Regions from separate parts of the Bradyrhizobium sp. 1(2017) genome, predicted to be linked through region 1. Evidence: predicted binding sites of a transcription regulator. Region 1 holds the regulator's gene; each other region holds the start of a gene.
The links. The regulator LexA, encoded in region 1, represses DNA repair genes until DNA is damaged. The targets are predictions, from matches to a motif close to TGTTCNNNNTGTGTTCNG.

Region 1 (4,634 bases):
CTCGAGTTTGCAAGAACCACCTCGGACTCTGAGCTGTCCGCCAAGCTGATCAGCAAGGCGGCCGACTTGAAATCCCAGGCCGACCCGATGCCCGACAAGGATCAAGGCCCAAAAGCTCCTGATGTCGCGCTGGACGGCGGCCCGGACCGCCCCAGCGGGAGTTGACCGATGCTGGCCGTGGCGCTCGTCCTCCTCGTCCTCGCCATGGCTATCCTCTTGCCGGTCTGTCTCGCCTTTCGGATCATGCCGCGGCGGATCTGAGCCGCCGTTCTGAACGAAAATATCGATAGGCGGGACGAATTATCCTGCGTCGCCGCTTTTTGCCTCTGCGCCCGCACTCGGCTAGAACTCTCGCTGCCGATTGCCCGAGCGGCCCAGCAGGAGATTTCACTTTTGGCCCTGATGCCGGTTTCCGACGCGCTTGCCGCGGTGCTGGCGGGTGCAGAGCCGCTGCCTGACGAGACGGTCGCGCTCGATGCAGCCTTCCACCGCGTGCTCGCCCGCGACGTGGCGGCACTGCGCACGCAGCCGCCGGAGGCGATGTCCGCGATGGATGGCTACGCGGTGCGCGCGGCCGATGCGGCGACGATTGATTCTCAGCTGACGGTCATTGGCGAGGTCGCGGCCGGCCGGCCATTCGCCGAGACGGTCGGCTCCGGCGAAGCGGTACGGATCTTCACCGGCGGCGTGATCCCCAATGGCGCGGACGCCGTCGTGATCCAGGAGGATACCGTTGCCGACGGCAGGCGCGTCACGATCAAGGAAGCCGCGGCTGCCGGGCGGCACATCCGTCCCGCAGGCGTCGACTTCTCCGAAGGGGATGTGCTACTGCGCAAGGGAGTTCGCCTCACCGAGCGCGATCTCGCTCTCGCCGCCGCCATGAATTACCCGCAGCTTGGCGTCTGCCGCCGCCCCAAGGTCGCGATCCTCGCCACCGGCGACGAGCTTGTGATGCCGGGCTCCACGCCCGGCCACGGCCAGATCGTCTATTCCAACGGCTATGCCCTACACGCGCTCGCGCGCAGCGAGGGTGCCGAGACCATCGACCTCGGCATTGCCGCCGATACGCTGCAATCCACCGCCGCCGGCATCCGCCGGGCCCGCGAGAGCGGCGCCGACGTCCTGATCACCACCGGCGGAGCCTCGGTCGGCGACCACGATCTGGTCCAGCGGGCGCTCCGGGACGAAGGCATCTCGATGGCGTTCTGGAAGATCGCGATGCGCCCGGGCAAGCCGATGATGCATGGGCGGTTGGGCGCGATGCGGGTGATCGGCCTGCCCGGCAATCCGGTATCATCCTATGTGTGCGCCTTCCTGTTCATGGTGCCGCTGATTCGTGCCTTGTCGGGCCGGTCCGTGATTCATCACCGCCACGAGCGCGCCGTGCTCGGCCGCGACGTGGGCGCAAACGACATGCGCGCGGATTACCTTCGCGCGCGTCTGGAAGAGCGCGACGACGGCACGCTCGTTGCGCTCCCCCTCCATCTTCAGGATTCCTCCCTGCTTGCGAATCTTGCTGCGGCACAGGCACTTCTCGTGCGCATGCCGTTCGCGCCCAAAGCCGAGGCCGGTACGCCTTGCGAGGTGCTGCGCCTGCCCGCCTGAACGGTCCCGCCACACGCATTCCGCGAACTTCGTCGCGTTCACGGTAAATTAAGCAGTTGCGGAACACATATCGAACATATAGTGTCCGTTCATGATTTGTTTCGAGCATGTAGCGGTTCGCCGCTTCAATTCAGCGTCTCGGAATCGAACGACATCAACCGGGGGACTTTGGTCGAGATGTTAACGCGCAAACAATACGAGCTTCTGCGGTTCATCAGCGAACGTCTGAAGGAAAGCGGCGTGCCGCCCTCCTTCGACGAGATGAAGGATGCGCTCGACCTGCGCTCGAAGTCGGGCATTCATCGCCTGATCACCGCGCTCGAGGAGCGCGGCTTCATCCGCCGCCTGCCCAACCGCGCCCGCGCGATTGAAGTCATCAAGCTGCCGGAGCTGCAGGCCGCAGCCGGCAACCGCCGCGGCTTCACGCCAAGCGTCATCGAGGGCAATCTCGGCAAGGTGCGCACGACCTCGAGCCCGCCCGCGGACGAGGGCGAGCGCCCCGTTGCGGTGCCCGTGATGGGCCGCATCGCGGCCGGCACGCCCATCGAGGCGCTGCAGACCCGCAGTCACACCATCAGCGTACCGCCGGACATGCTCGGCTCAGGCGAGCACTACGCGCTCGAAGTGCGCGGCGATTCGATGGTCGAAGCCGGCATCCTCGACGGCGACATGGCCCTGATCCAGCGCAACGAGAGCGCCGATACCGGGGACATCGTGGTGGCGCTGATCGATGACGAGGAGGCGACGCTCAAGCGCTTCCGCCGCCGCGGCGCCTCGATCGCGCTCGAGCCCGCCAACGCCGCCTACGAGGTACGCATCCTGCCGCCCAACCGGGTGAAGATCCAAGGCAAGCTGATCGGGCTGTACCGCAAGTACTGAGAAAGCACTGAGACGACCAGCGGTCATTCGATACCAACGATTCCGATTGGAGCGGACCAGGTTGCCCGCTCCGGCTGGATGGTCTTTCTGGTACTGCGCAGATTGTCCGGCACTTTTCCAGCGCGGTCCTCGGCGTACCGCCGCGAAGCTCATGCTTTGCGACCTCAAGGGATCGACGAGACAGCGATGCGTCGACGCCCGCGCACCACTGACGCCGGCATTCGCCGAATGCACTGAAGCGGGCTTTGTTCCTAATAGATTTGAAAAAATAATGTGATCGCTTCCCGCGAACACCAGCCGCAGATTTGCCCACAACCAAGCAGAGCGTTGTATGCTTCCACTCTGATAGAGGCTTGCGCCTCCGAAAGAGGCGCGGGTTGCTATCATCGAAAGAGGAGCACCCGATGTGTGACTACAGCCTGCATGCCGTTGCATCGCGGCCCGCCGAAGTCGGCGAGACGATCGTGTCGACGACGTTTCGCGGCACCTCGACGCGTGGCTTTGCTTCTGCGGCCGATCCGACCGTGGCCGTCTGCCTGCTGCCGGGAACGGAGCTCGCCTTCGCCGACAACGTCCGTTACGACAATCGCTGGATCTGGACGCGCACCATCAACTCCCGCGTCGGTAAGTTCGGCAAGATTGATCCGCAGATTCCCGATCGCCATCACGACGCGATCGAGTTTCCGGACGGCAAATATGTGCTGGTGACGCAGCTCGTCGAAGGTCAGCGCGCAACCGTGCTGCAATTGCCGGTGACCCAGCCGATCGGCGAGCGCGAGCACAAGCCGCAGATCATCACCGACAGTCGGCCGAGCACGACGCGCCGCCTGCCGATCGACTGATGGGCCGTCCCCGGCCGCCCAGGTCGGGCCTGGATCAAATGCCATCGCCGGCCCTAGCCGGCGAGATGGTATGGTTTGTGTCCCGGCGGAGTTCCGGTCGGACCCGGACCAACCTCGCAGACCAACTCCTCGCAATTATCATTGATCGTCGGCCTGCAAGTCGGCCTCCGCCGGCGTTGCGTCGCGGTTGCGGGCTGCCGCCGCCTTGGGCGCAAGGCTCCCGCCGAAATCACCCTCGCCGGCGCCGGCCGGCAGCCAGGGCCGGCTTGTCCCTCTCGCCCTCACCGCCTGAACCGCAAAACCATCGCCACGCTGCGACAACGCCAGCGCGCCCTGGCTCGTGAGCCGCTGCCGATCGATCACCATCGCCGCGCAATCCGGCGGCGCGGGTCGCGCGGTCACCACCAGTGCGGCGCGGCTGCAATCATCAGCCAGCGCGTCGATGCGCAAGGACAGCGCGACCAACCGGCCATCGGCGAGAGGCGTCACACAGCCGGCCTCGTCGCACGACACGCCGTCGGCCAGCGTACTGCTCGCGGCATCGCGCCGATCGGCGTCGGCCGCTAACCACTCCCTCAGCAGAAAGCTGTCCTTGCTCGCGCGCATGACAAGCAGCTGCCCGTCCCGGCCCCGAACCGCAACGCTCGCGCCGTCTCCGGCAATCAGGATGTCGGGCGGCCGCACCGACATGGCCCAGGCGATGGACGCCAGCAGCACCAGGGCGCCGGACCAGCGCAGGGGCGTTCGCAACAGGCCCATCACGATGATGCCGAGGCTTGCCGCCATCAACGGCGCGATACCGAACGCCGGGATGCGGCCGATGGCGCCCGGCAGAGCCGACACCCAGCGCGACACCGCAACCATCCAGTCGATGCCGATTCCCATCAGCCACCAGAACGCGCTGTCGAGCCCGAAGGGTGCCGCCAGCAGTCCCAGCAGCCCCGCCGGCATCACCAGTGCCGAGACCACCGGCATTGCCCCGAGATTGGCGAGGACACCGTAAGGGGTCACGCGATGGAAGTGGAAGGCGGCATAGGGCGTCGTCGCCAGCCCCGCTATCAGCGAAGCCAGGAACAGCATCGCGATCTCGCGGCCGCCCCACAGCGCGACGCGAGCCGTTGCCGAATGATCGGGCGAGGCAAACAGGTTCGGCATGCCGATCTGCACCAGCGCGACCAGCCCGAGCGTTGCCGCAAACGACATCTGGAAGCTCGGATGCACCAGCGCTTCAGGTGCGACCGCGAGCACGATCAGCGCCGCCACGGCCAGCGTGCGGAAGGTGATTGCGCGGCGATCGACCATGACTGC
Region 2 (4,634 bases), 2.6 Mb from region 1:
CACGAGATCGAGCGCCTGTTGCGGCCGGCGGTGCGGCAGACGATCGAAATAGAGTTTTAGGGCCCAGACGCTGCCGGCCTGGTCGCGCCGGCTGACGCGCTGAAGCGCGCACCACATCGACGCCAGCTCGCTGATCGGCATCGGATCCAGGAACGCTTCGGTCTCGTCAGGCGTGCGCAGCTGCGGCGCGGCCGCGATGACCTCGAGCGGCCCAGTGTCGTCCGTCAGACCCATTCTTCCAACTCCGATCCGTATGCGTGCGCGGCGACGCCGTTCGCCGCGCTTCGGATTAGTGATGGGATTGAAGCGGTGGGTTCACCAGTTGCGGCAGTCAGTCGTCCTCGGACTGATCCGTGCCGAACAAGCCGAACTGGGCCGGGTCGCGATTGGGCTCGGCGAGCCCGAGATGGCGGAAGGCGTGCGACGTCAGCAGGCGGCCGCGCGGGGTGCGCTGGAGATAGCCGCACTGGATTAGATAGGGCTCGATGATGTCCTCGATCGCATCGCGCGGTTCCGACAGGGCTGCGGCCATGGTCTCGACGCCGACCGGGCCGCCGCCATAGTTCATCGCGATGGTCGTGAGATAGCGGCGGTCCATGGCGTCGAGTCCCGCGGCATCGACCTCGAGCGCGCTCAGCGCGTGATCGGCGATGTTGCGGTCGATCTTGTCGGCATCGGCCGCCGAGGCGAAATCGCGCACGCGGCGGAGCAGACGGCCCGCGATGCGCGGCGTGCCGCGGGCCCGGCGCGCGATCTCGTTGGCGCCATCAGCGCTCATGCCGACATTGAGCACGCGCGCCCCGCGGCTGACGATGCTCTCGAGCTCCTCGATCGTGTAGAAATTCAGCCGCACCGGAATACCGAAGCGGTCGCGCAAGGGATTGGTGAGCAGGCCCGCGCGCGTAGTGGCGCCGACGAGCGTGAATTTCGACAGCTCGATCTTCACCGAGCGCGCCGCCGGCCCCTCGCCGATGATGAGGTCGAGCTGAAAGTCCTCCATCGCGGGATAGAGCACTTCTTCCACCGCCGGGCTGAGGCGATGGATTTCGTCGATGAAGAGCACGTCGCGCTCTTCGAGATTGGTGAGGAGGGCGGCGAGATCGCCGGCCTTGGCGATGACGGGACCCGAGGTGGCGCGGAAGCCGACGCCGAGCTCCTTCGCCACAATCTGCGCCAGCGTGGTCTTGCCGAGACCGGGCGGCCCGACGAACAGCACGTGGTCCAGCGCCTCGCCGCGCTTGCGCGCCGCCTCGATGAAGATCGAGAGGTTCTTGCGCGCCTGCGCCTGGCCGACGAAATCGGACAGCGATTGCGGCCGCAGCGCGGTGTCGCCGACATCATCGCTGCGGCGCTCGGGCGAGACCATGCGGTTGGCCTTGGGGTCGCTCACTTCGCGAGCTCCTTCAGGCCAAGCCGAATCAGCTGGGCCGTTTCGGCATTCTCACCCGCACTGCGGGAGGCCGATGCAATCGCCGCGGCCGCCTGCGGCTGGCCATAGCCGAGATTGACCAGCGCGGAGATCGCGTCCGCCACGGGTCGCGGCGCGCGCTGGTCGTCGACTGCACCGGCGAGATGCACCACGGCCGGATCGACATTGGCAAAGGCCGGCGCCTTGTCCTTCAACTCGGTGACGATGCGCTCGGCGACCTTGGGGCCGACGCCGGGTGTGCGCGCCACCGCGGCCTTGTCGCGCAGCGCGATGGCATTGGCGAGATCGGCCGGCGACAGCGTGCCGAGCACGGCGAGCGCGACCTTGGCGCCGACGCCCTGCACGGTCTGGAGCAGGCGAAACCATTCGCGCTCCTGATCGGTGCGGAAGCCGAACAGCTTGATCTGGTCCTCGCGGACATAGGTCTCGATCGACAGCACGGCGGCTTCGCCCGGCGAGGGCAGATGCTGCAAGGTGCGCGAGGAGCAATGCACCTGATAGCCGACGCCGCCGACGTCGAGGATGACGAAATCCTCGCCGTAGGAATCGATCAGGCCCTTGAGCTTGCCGATCATATCCCCACCACCTTCAGCCTGAGCGCGGTGCTCTGGCGGTGATGGGCGTGGGTGATGGCGATGGCGAGCGCGTCGGCGGCGTCCGCGGTCGGCGGCTCGGCTTTCGGCAGCAATATCTTCAGCATCATCGCGATCTGGTGCTTGTCGGCATGACCGGCGCCAACCACGGTCTTCTTGACCTGGTTGGGCGCATATTCAGCGACGCTGATGCCGAACATAGCCGGCGCCAGCATGGCGACGCCGCGGGCCTGGCCCAGCTTCAGCGTCGCAACCCCGTCCTTGTTGATGAAGGTCTGCTCGACCGCGGCTTCCATCGGCTTGTGATCCGACAGCACGGCCGCGAGCCCTTCATGGATGCCGAGCAGCCGGCTCGACAGCGGCAGATCATCCGGCGGTTCCACCGAACCGCAGGCAACGTAGATCAGGCGATTGCCGTCGGCCTCGATCACGCCCCAGCCGGTGCGGCGCAGGCCGGGGTCGATGCCGATGATGCGAACGGGTTGGCGAATCGGGGGTGCGGTCATGGGCCAGTGATAGCTGCTGGCCCATGATAGCGAAACAGAAACAGAACAGAAGTCCCCGGGGAAAGGTGCTCTCGTGCCCCGGGCGCAGCGCGGCACGCAGTGCGGCGCTGCTGAACCGGGGGCCATGTTGCCCCTGGTACGCGAGGAGCGATGGGTCCGGCTCTGCGCCGCGTCCGGGACACGAGAAACGACTCAGCCGCCCATCTTCGCGACCAGAGCGTCCGATATCTCGAAATTGGCGTAGACCTGCTGCACGTCGTCGTGCTCGTTGAGCAGGTCCATCAGCTTCAGGAGCTTCTCGCCGGTCTCGTCATCGACCGCGACCGTGTTCTGCGGCTTCCAGATCAGCGCCGCCTTGCGCGGCTCGCCGAACTTGGCTTCCAGCGCCTTGGCAACGTCGCGATAGCCTTCGGTGGAGGCGTAGATCTCGTGGCCGCCCTCACCGGACACGACATCGTCGGCGCCGGCCTCGATCGCCGCATCCAGCACCGCGTCGTCGGAGGCGACGCTGCGGTCGTATTCGATGATGCCGGTGCGGTCGAACATGAAGGAGACCGAGCCGGTCTCGCCCAGATTGCCGCCGGACTTGGTGAAGAAGGAGCGGATGTCGGAAGCGGCGCGGTTGCGGTTGTCGGTCAGCGCCTCGACGATGACGGCGACGCCACCGGGGCCGTAGCCCTCGTAGCGGATTTCGTCATAGTTCTCGCCGTCGCTGCCGAGCGCCTTCTTGATGGCGCGCTCGATATTGTCCTTCGGCATGTTCTCCTGGCGCGCGGCGATCACGGCGGCGCGCAGGCGCGGGTTCATGGCGGGGTCGGGGGTGCCGAGCTTGGCCGCGACGGTGATTTCCCGCGCCAGCTTGCCGAACAGCTTCGACTTCTGCGCATCCTGCCGCCCCTTGCGGTGCATGATGTTCTTGAATTGGGAATGTCCGGCCATGCGTGGTCTCTTGAATGGTCTTTGGAAGCGTTCGCCGATGGGGTGGGAAGCGCGGCCTTATAGGCCGCCAACCCACCGGAATCAAAGGGCTCTCGTTGCCTTAAGGTAGCACCGTAGAGGTAGCCGCCGTAATGACCCGTGCCTAGAGGTCGGGCATCGTTAACCCTGATTTCATTCCGGTCTGCGAAAATAGCGTCCGCCCGTTCCCCGACAAGAGAGACGTGATGGCGTTCGGACTATTTCGGAAGCGCCTGCCGGATATGACGCCTGCGGCAGCCCCCCAGGCTGCGCTGCCGGTGGCCAATTCCGAGCCCGCCCCGGCCGCCGAAGGCGATTCCGCCAGGGAAATCCTGGAATTGCTGGAACTCGAGCTCGGAGCGATGATTCGCCAGCTCGAGCGCGCCGCCAATTCCGTGGCCGGCGGCGCCGAGGCGACCGCCACCACGCTGGCCGCGATTCGCGACCGCACCGACGCCCTGACCGGCCGGACCAATGCCGCGCAATCGACCGCATCCACCTTCGCCCAAGCCGCCGACAAATTCACCCAGTCCGCCCACGGAATCGGAGCGCAGGTCCGCGAAGCCGGCAAGCTGGCCGACGAGGCCAGCGCCGCCGCCCAGGAAGCGCGCGCCAATGTCGACCGCCTGCGCGAATCCTCCGCCGCGATCGGCAATGTCGTCAACCTGATCGCCCAGATCGCGCGGCAGACGACGCTGCTCGCGCTCAACTCGACCATCGAGGCCGCGCGGGCCGGCGCCGCAGGCAAGGGCTTTGCGGTCGTCGCGACCGAGGTCAAGGCCCTCGCAGTGCAGACGCAAGGCGCGACGGAAGAGATCACCAGGAAGATCGACGCGCTCCAGCGCGACGCCGCCGGCTCCGCGGATGCGGTGCATCGCATCTCGCAGGCGATCGAAGCGATCCGACCGGTGTTCGAGACCGTCAACGGCGCCGTCGCCGAGCAAAACGTCACCACCAGCGAAGTTTCCGGCAATGCCGCGAGCGCCTCGGAGTTCATCGTCTCGGTCGGCGAGAGCGCCGCCGAGATCGACGCCGCGACCAAGGCGGCCGAGACCCATGGCGAGAACGTTGCCAGTGCCGGCAAGGCCGTCACCACCTTCGCGCAGAAGCTGAAATCGCGCTGCGCCGTGCTGCTCCGCCAGAGTGAGC
Region 3 (4,634 bases), 860 kb from region 1:
GGTAGGCCTCCCAGGCCATGCTGGCGATTCCAAAATCACTTTCTGCGATATCGAACTGCCGCACCTCACGATGACGAAGCTCTGCGGGATCGGCTCCGCGCAGATCGAAATCGACACATCGCAATCTCAGACTCTCTGTGACGGACGGCTCGGAACGCAGGTAATCGAGGATCCAGATCAACTGCAATTGACTGTTGGGTTCAGGGTCGAACCACAGTTCGATGAGATCGACCCCGTAAGTCTCGCAGACCCAGAGCAGCGGCCCTGCCCGATCCTGGCGCCTGATAACGGGCGATAGACGGACGCAATCTGACCAGTGCATCTGATCGTAAAACTTGTCCCAGCGGCTGCCGAGATAGTTGTTGAGGTGGTCAGGCGACGGAAGTGGCCCCGAAACGAAGCGATAGATGAACGGGACGACCATGTCCGCGCGATCGGCATGGGTGAGACCGACGCCGGACGAACTCGTCAGGATCATACGCTTCATCGTCGACGCCAACCCCACGCCAAACGAAACGGGCACTGACGACGTCGGCAACTCAACGTCATCAGCGCCCGCTCCTCGCGAAAACTCTATTCCAAGGCCTACTCGTCCGCCGGCTCCTCGCCGTCGGCGTCGCTCTCGGGCGTGCCGGCCAGGATCTGCTCGGAGATCAGGCCCGAGTTCTGGCGGATCGAGGTCTCGATCTTGGCGGTGATATCAGGGTTGGCCTTCAAGAACGCTTTCGAGTTCTCGCGGCCCTGGCCGAGGCGCTGGCTGTCATAGGAGAACCAGGCGCCGGACTTCTCGACGATGCCGGCCTTGACGCCGAGATCGAGAATCTCGCCCATCTTGGAGACGCCCTCGCCGTACATGATGTCGAACTCGACCTGCTTGAAGGGCGGCGCCAGCTTGTTCTTCACCACCTTCACGCGCGTGGTGTTGCCGACCACTTCGTCGCGCTCCTTGATCGCGCCGATGCGGCGGATGTCGAGGCGGACGGAGGCGTAGAACTTCAGCGCGTTGCCACCGGTCGTGGTCTCGGGCGAGCCGTACATCACACCGATCTTCATGCGGATCTGGTTGATGAAGATCACCATGGTGTTGGACTTGTTGATGGAGGCCGTGAGCTTGCGCAGCGCCTGGCTCATCAGGCGCGCCTGCAGACCCGGGAGCGCATCGCCCATTTCGCCCTCGAGCTCGGCCTTCGGCACCAGCGCGGCAACCGAATCGACCACCAGCACGTCCACCGCACCCGAGCGCACCAGCGTGTCGCAGATCTCCAGTGCCTGCTCGCCGGTGTCCGGCTGCGAGATCAGGAGCTCGTCGATGTTGACGCCGAGCTTGCGGGCATAGACCGGGTCGAGCGCGTGCTCGGCGTCGATGAAGGCGCAGATGCCGCCCTTCTTCTGCGCTTCCGCCACCGTATGAAGCGCCAGCGTCGTCTTGCCCGAGGACTCCGGCCCGTAGATCTCGACGATGCGCCCCTTGGGCAGGCCGCCGATGCCGAGCGCGATATCGAGGCCGAGCGAACCGGAGGACACCGCCTCGATGTCCATGGAGCGGTCGCTCTTGCCGAGCTTCATCACCGATCCCTTGCCGAACTGGCGCTCGATCTGAGAGAGCGCGGCAGCGAGGGCTTTACTCTTGTCCATGGAAGATCCTTCGACGATACGCAGGGCAGTGGCGGACATTGGGTCGTGCTCCTTATGGCGAGGATTCGGGTGCGGGACAAACGGTGAGGCAGCGGGTCGTCGATAAAAACAATGTACCCCATCTGTTCTTTGTTCGCAATATGTTCTTTGAGTTTTTCGGGCACTGGCCTGTTTCCGAGCGCGGTGGCCTAAGTTGATTTTCGCAGTGGCCTAATTTGTTCTGTGCGCGCCAGTTTGGGGGGACGCGGGCGCCTCTTGATCTAGGTCAACTTGGCCAGCTACCGGGCGCAGTATCCTAGGGAACCAACAGGAGGGCGCCCATGAAACTCAACATCGCGTTGATATCTTTGGGCGTGGCTGGGATCATTGGTCCCGCCATCGCTCAGGAGAAGGCTCCCAAGACCCTTCAAGAGCAGCGTCGCCCCGGAGTGACCTACGAGGACTGCGTCGAGCGATGCAACAAATGCGGCAGCGGGAAAAACCCTGACTGCGTCAAGAACTTCTGCACCGGCTATGAACACCGCAAGCCCGGAGTGAAACCGCTGCCGGTCACCTGCATGGATTACGGCGGGTGAAGTAAGGCCGCCTCAGTTGGCGGCCTCTTTCATTTCATTACGTCTTCGCGCGGCGGAAGCCCCCGAGACTCCCGGAATTCAGCATCCCCGGGCGGCGGAGGGACGACGGGGCCACCTTGGGGACGTTTGTCGTCCTTCTTTTCGTCGTCCTTCACCTTGAAGCTGCGGTTCGGATACCATTCCCTAAGGCCCCAAGTCCCGCGCCCCACTCTCACCACATCACCGACCTCTGCCATACGCCGTGTCAGCACGGAACCAATGGTATTGGCAGGCTCTTTCGAGTTGGACTTGGCCGATCCGATCAAGAGGAAGTAGCGCCAGCTGCGTTCCGGTTGATCTAGCTCAAAGGGCGTCCACCTCCGCCAGCAGACCATCGGTCCGTGCCCGACCCCAACAAGGACATCGAGAATAAGGAAGCCAAGCCGTCGCGCCTGGACGAGGTCCGCCGCGCCATCGAAGAGTACGCCGCCGACCTCCGGGAGGTCATCAGGAGGCTACGCCAGAAGATGAACTAGGGCCTTCTCAAGGGCGAAGGCGATGTCCGTTCACCACCATGCGGAGGGATGACGCTGAACCTTGGCACAGCTTGTGCAGACGTATCAGAACCGGGGAATTGCATTCCCACCCGGGGCTGGAAAGCCGCCGCCTGCGATCATTTAAGCAGGCGGCGTTTTTGCTCCAAGGCGGCGCTCCGGGGCTGGCAAGAGCGCCCACAAGTGCATGAAACCAAGCACAGATCGCCTCGGACCGCATTAGTCTATGTGAAAAAAAGATCCAATTTGCTTTTGCGGGGCTGTCGTAGTCGGGACACCTGGACCGGGGTGCTGTCCGTATGTGACCCGGGTGTCCCAGATTGGTTTCTGGAATGGCTCATTCGATGGGACGGCCTATGGCACGCCGAGGAGCATTCCCGGATCGTCGGCTCGCTGCCGAAACGCGAACGCCGCGACGCGTGGATCCTTCGCGCTGGATCTGTCTCTTCGCCGCTTCGCTCACTTTGCCGCAACCCGGCTTTACAGGCCCGGAACGCGCCTGGGTGCCACGGTCGTTCGTCGCTCGACCTGCGCTTTGGCATCCAGCACCTTGTCGCCCGCTCGCGCGGCCCGCGGCACGCTGTTCTGGTTCGAAAGGCTGGAGCCCCTGCCAGTATCAACGCTGTTTCCCTGAGCCTGTGCTGCCGGCGGGGCGTTCGTTCGGGTCGACGCGGACGCAGCGGCCTTCTGATCCTCGTTGCTCGTGCCGGACCCAATCGCGCCAATCGGCAGACCATTCGGAGCACGGCCAGCTCCGGCATTTCTGGCGGCCTGGGCTGCGGACCGCGACTTCGCCGGCGTGGCGGGCTGAACGTTCGGATTCGCCGGCTCGGCGCCGGCGCCGAGATTTCCGCTGGCGCCGGTATCCTTCGTCCCCATTCCCGAGGGCGCTGCCGCGCCGGCGTTGCCTGCGCCCGTCCCCATTCCAGAAGGGGCCGATGCGCCGGCGCTGCCGCTGCTTGCCCCCGTCCCCGTGCCTGCTCCCGCGGAGCCGGCATTCGCGCCGCTTGCCTGCGCCAGGAGCAGCAGAGAGGAGGTCGCGACGATCGCGGCGATGATCAAAGGGGTGGCATGGGACATCTGACAATCCTCCTTGGCCAGACCGTTAACCATGATGGGGGAGCGGGGTTCCGACGTGAATTCGAAATTGGCGAAGCTTAATGTCCGTCGGATCTGCTTGAAAGAAGGCTCTGCATTCAAGATCGCGCTGGTCCTGTTCGTCCTTACCGGTTCGGTATCGGTGCAGGCGGCTTCTGCGTCCGGACTTTCCGGATTCCCGCTGCGCGTTCTTTGCCAAAGCTGACGCGGATCAAAGACGCGCGGGCTGCGCGCCGTCAGAATTCCGTAATCTTGCGGGACTGAACCTTTTCGTGGCCTGCGGCCTTCTGTGCGGATGGGCCGGCAAATCTTGGGACCTCTGTCATGGCGGAAGACACGCAGCACGACGTCAACAGGCGCAATCTCCTGCTGGAGGCAGCGCGGGAGGAGATGGTCAAGTTCGAGCGCAGGGAAAACGAATTCCGCAGAAAGGACCGCGAAGAGCGCGCGGCCGAGCTCCATTTGCCCCTAGGCGAGATCCAGGTCCACTGAGGCTCGCCGGCGGGCGTTGGATCCGAGCGGTCTGGAACGAGCCTCGCAGGCCCTGACGTTCAGGGGCATGGCGGCTGAACAAGGTTCACGCGCGCTCAAGGTATCTAAATACCCTGATTAACTCATTGATCGCGTATGGGAATCCTGCAGCCGCCTACTGTGCATGGGGTTGTTTTTCAATTTTTTGCGGCGGCGCCTTCGCCATCCCGCATTGGGGCGGTTCGGCTTGGTCTCGTCTTACGGCACGCCGTGCCCGCCCCTACAGCAGCGCCAGCAGCACGACGCCGATCACCAGCACGAT

Region 2: ruvC (crossover junction endodeoxyribonuclease RuvC) is a predicted target of LexA. The motif match lies at 2,559-2,576, and genes of this name have one in related genera.
Region 3: recA (recombinase RecA) is a predicted target of LexA. The motif match lies at 1,766-1,783, and genes of this name have one in related genera.

The regions. Positions count from the first base shown of each region.
Region 1 covers NZ_CP050022.2:4,488,951-4,493,584, forward strand. Annotated here, with positions in the region: gene HAP40_RS21280 (hypothetical protein) at 1-165, shown strand, start outside; gene glp (gephyrin-like molybdotransferase Glp) at 394-1,605, shown strand; gene lexA (transcriptional repressor LexA) at 1,783-2,484, shown strand; gene HAP40_RS21295 (hypothetical protein) at 2,889-3,326, shown strand; gene HAP40_RS21300 (ComEC/Rec2 family competence protein) at 3,465-4,634, opposite strand, start outside.
Region 2 covers NZ_CP050022.2:7,044,247-7,048,880, forward strand. Annotated here, with positions in the region: gene HAP40_RS33425 (DUF6869 domain-containing protein) at 1-234, opposite strand, end outside; gene ruvB (Holliday junction branch migration DNA helicase RuvB) at 332-1,366, opposite strand; gene ruvA (Holliday junction branch migration protein RuvA) at 1,387-2,004, opposite strand; gene ruvC (crossover junction endodeoxyribonuclease RuvC) at 2,001-2,528, opposite strand; gene HAP40_RS33445 (YebC/PmpR family DNA-binding transcriptional regulator) at 2,721-3,467, opposite strand; gene HAP40_RS33450 (methyl-accepting chemotaxis protein) at 3,692-4,634, shown strand, end outside.
Region 3 covers NZ_CP050022.2:5,346,763-5,351,396, forward strand. Annotated here, with positions in the region: gene HAP40_RS25485 (hypothetical protein) at 1-487, opposite strand, end outside; gene recA (recombinase RecA) at 586-1,674, opposite strand; gene HAP40_RS25495 (hypothetical protein) at 1,956-2,210, shown strand; gene HAP40_RS37375 (winged helix-turn-helix domain-containing protein) at 2,240-2,584, opposite strand; gene HAP40_RS25500 (hypothetical protein) at 2,591-2,725, shown strand; gene HAP40_RS25505 (hypothetical protein) at 3,224-4,303, opposite strand.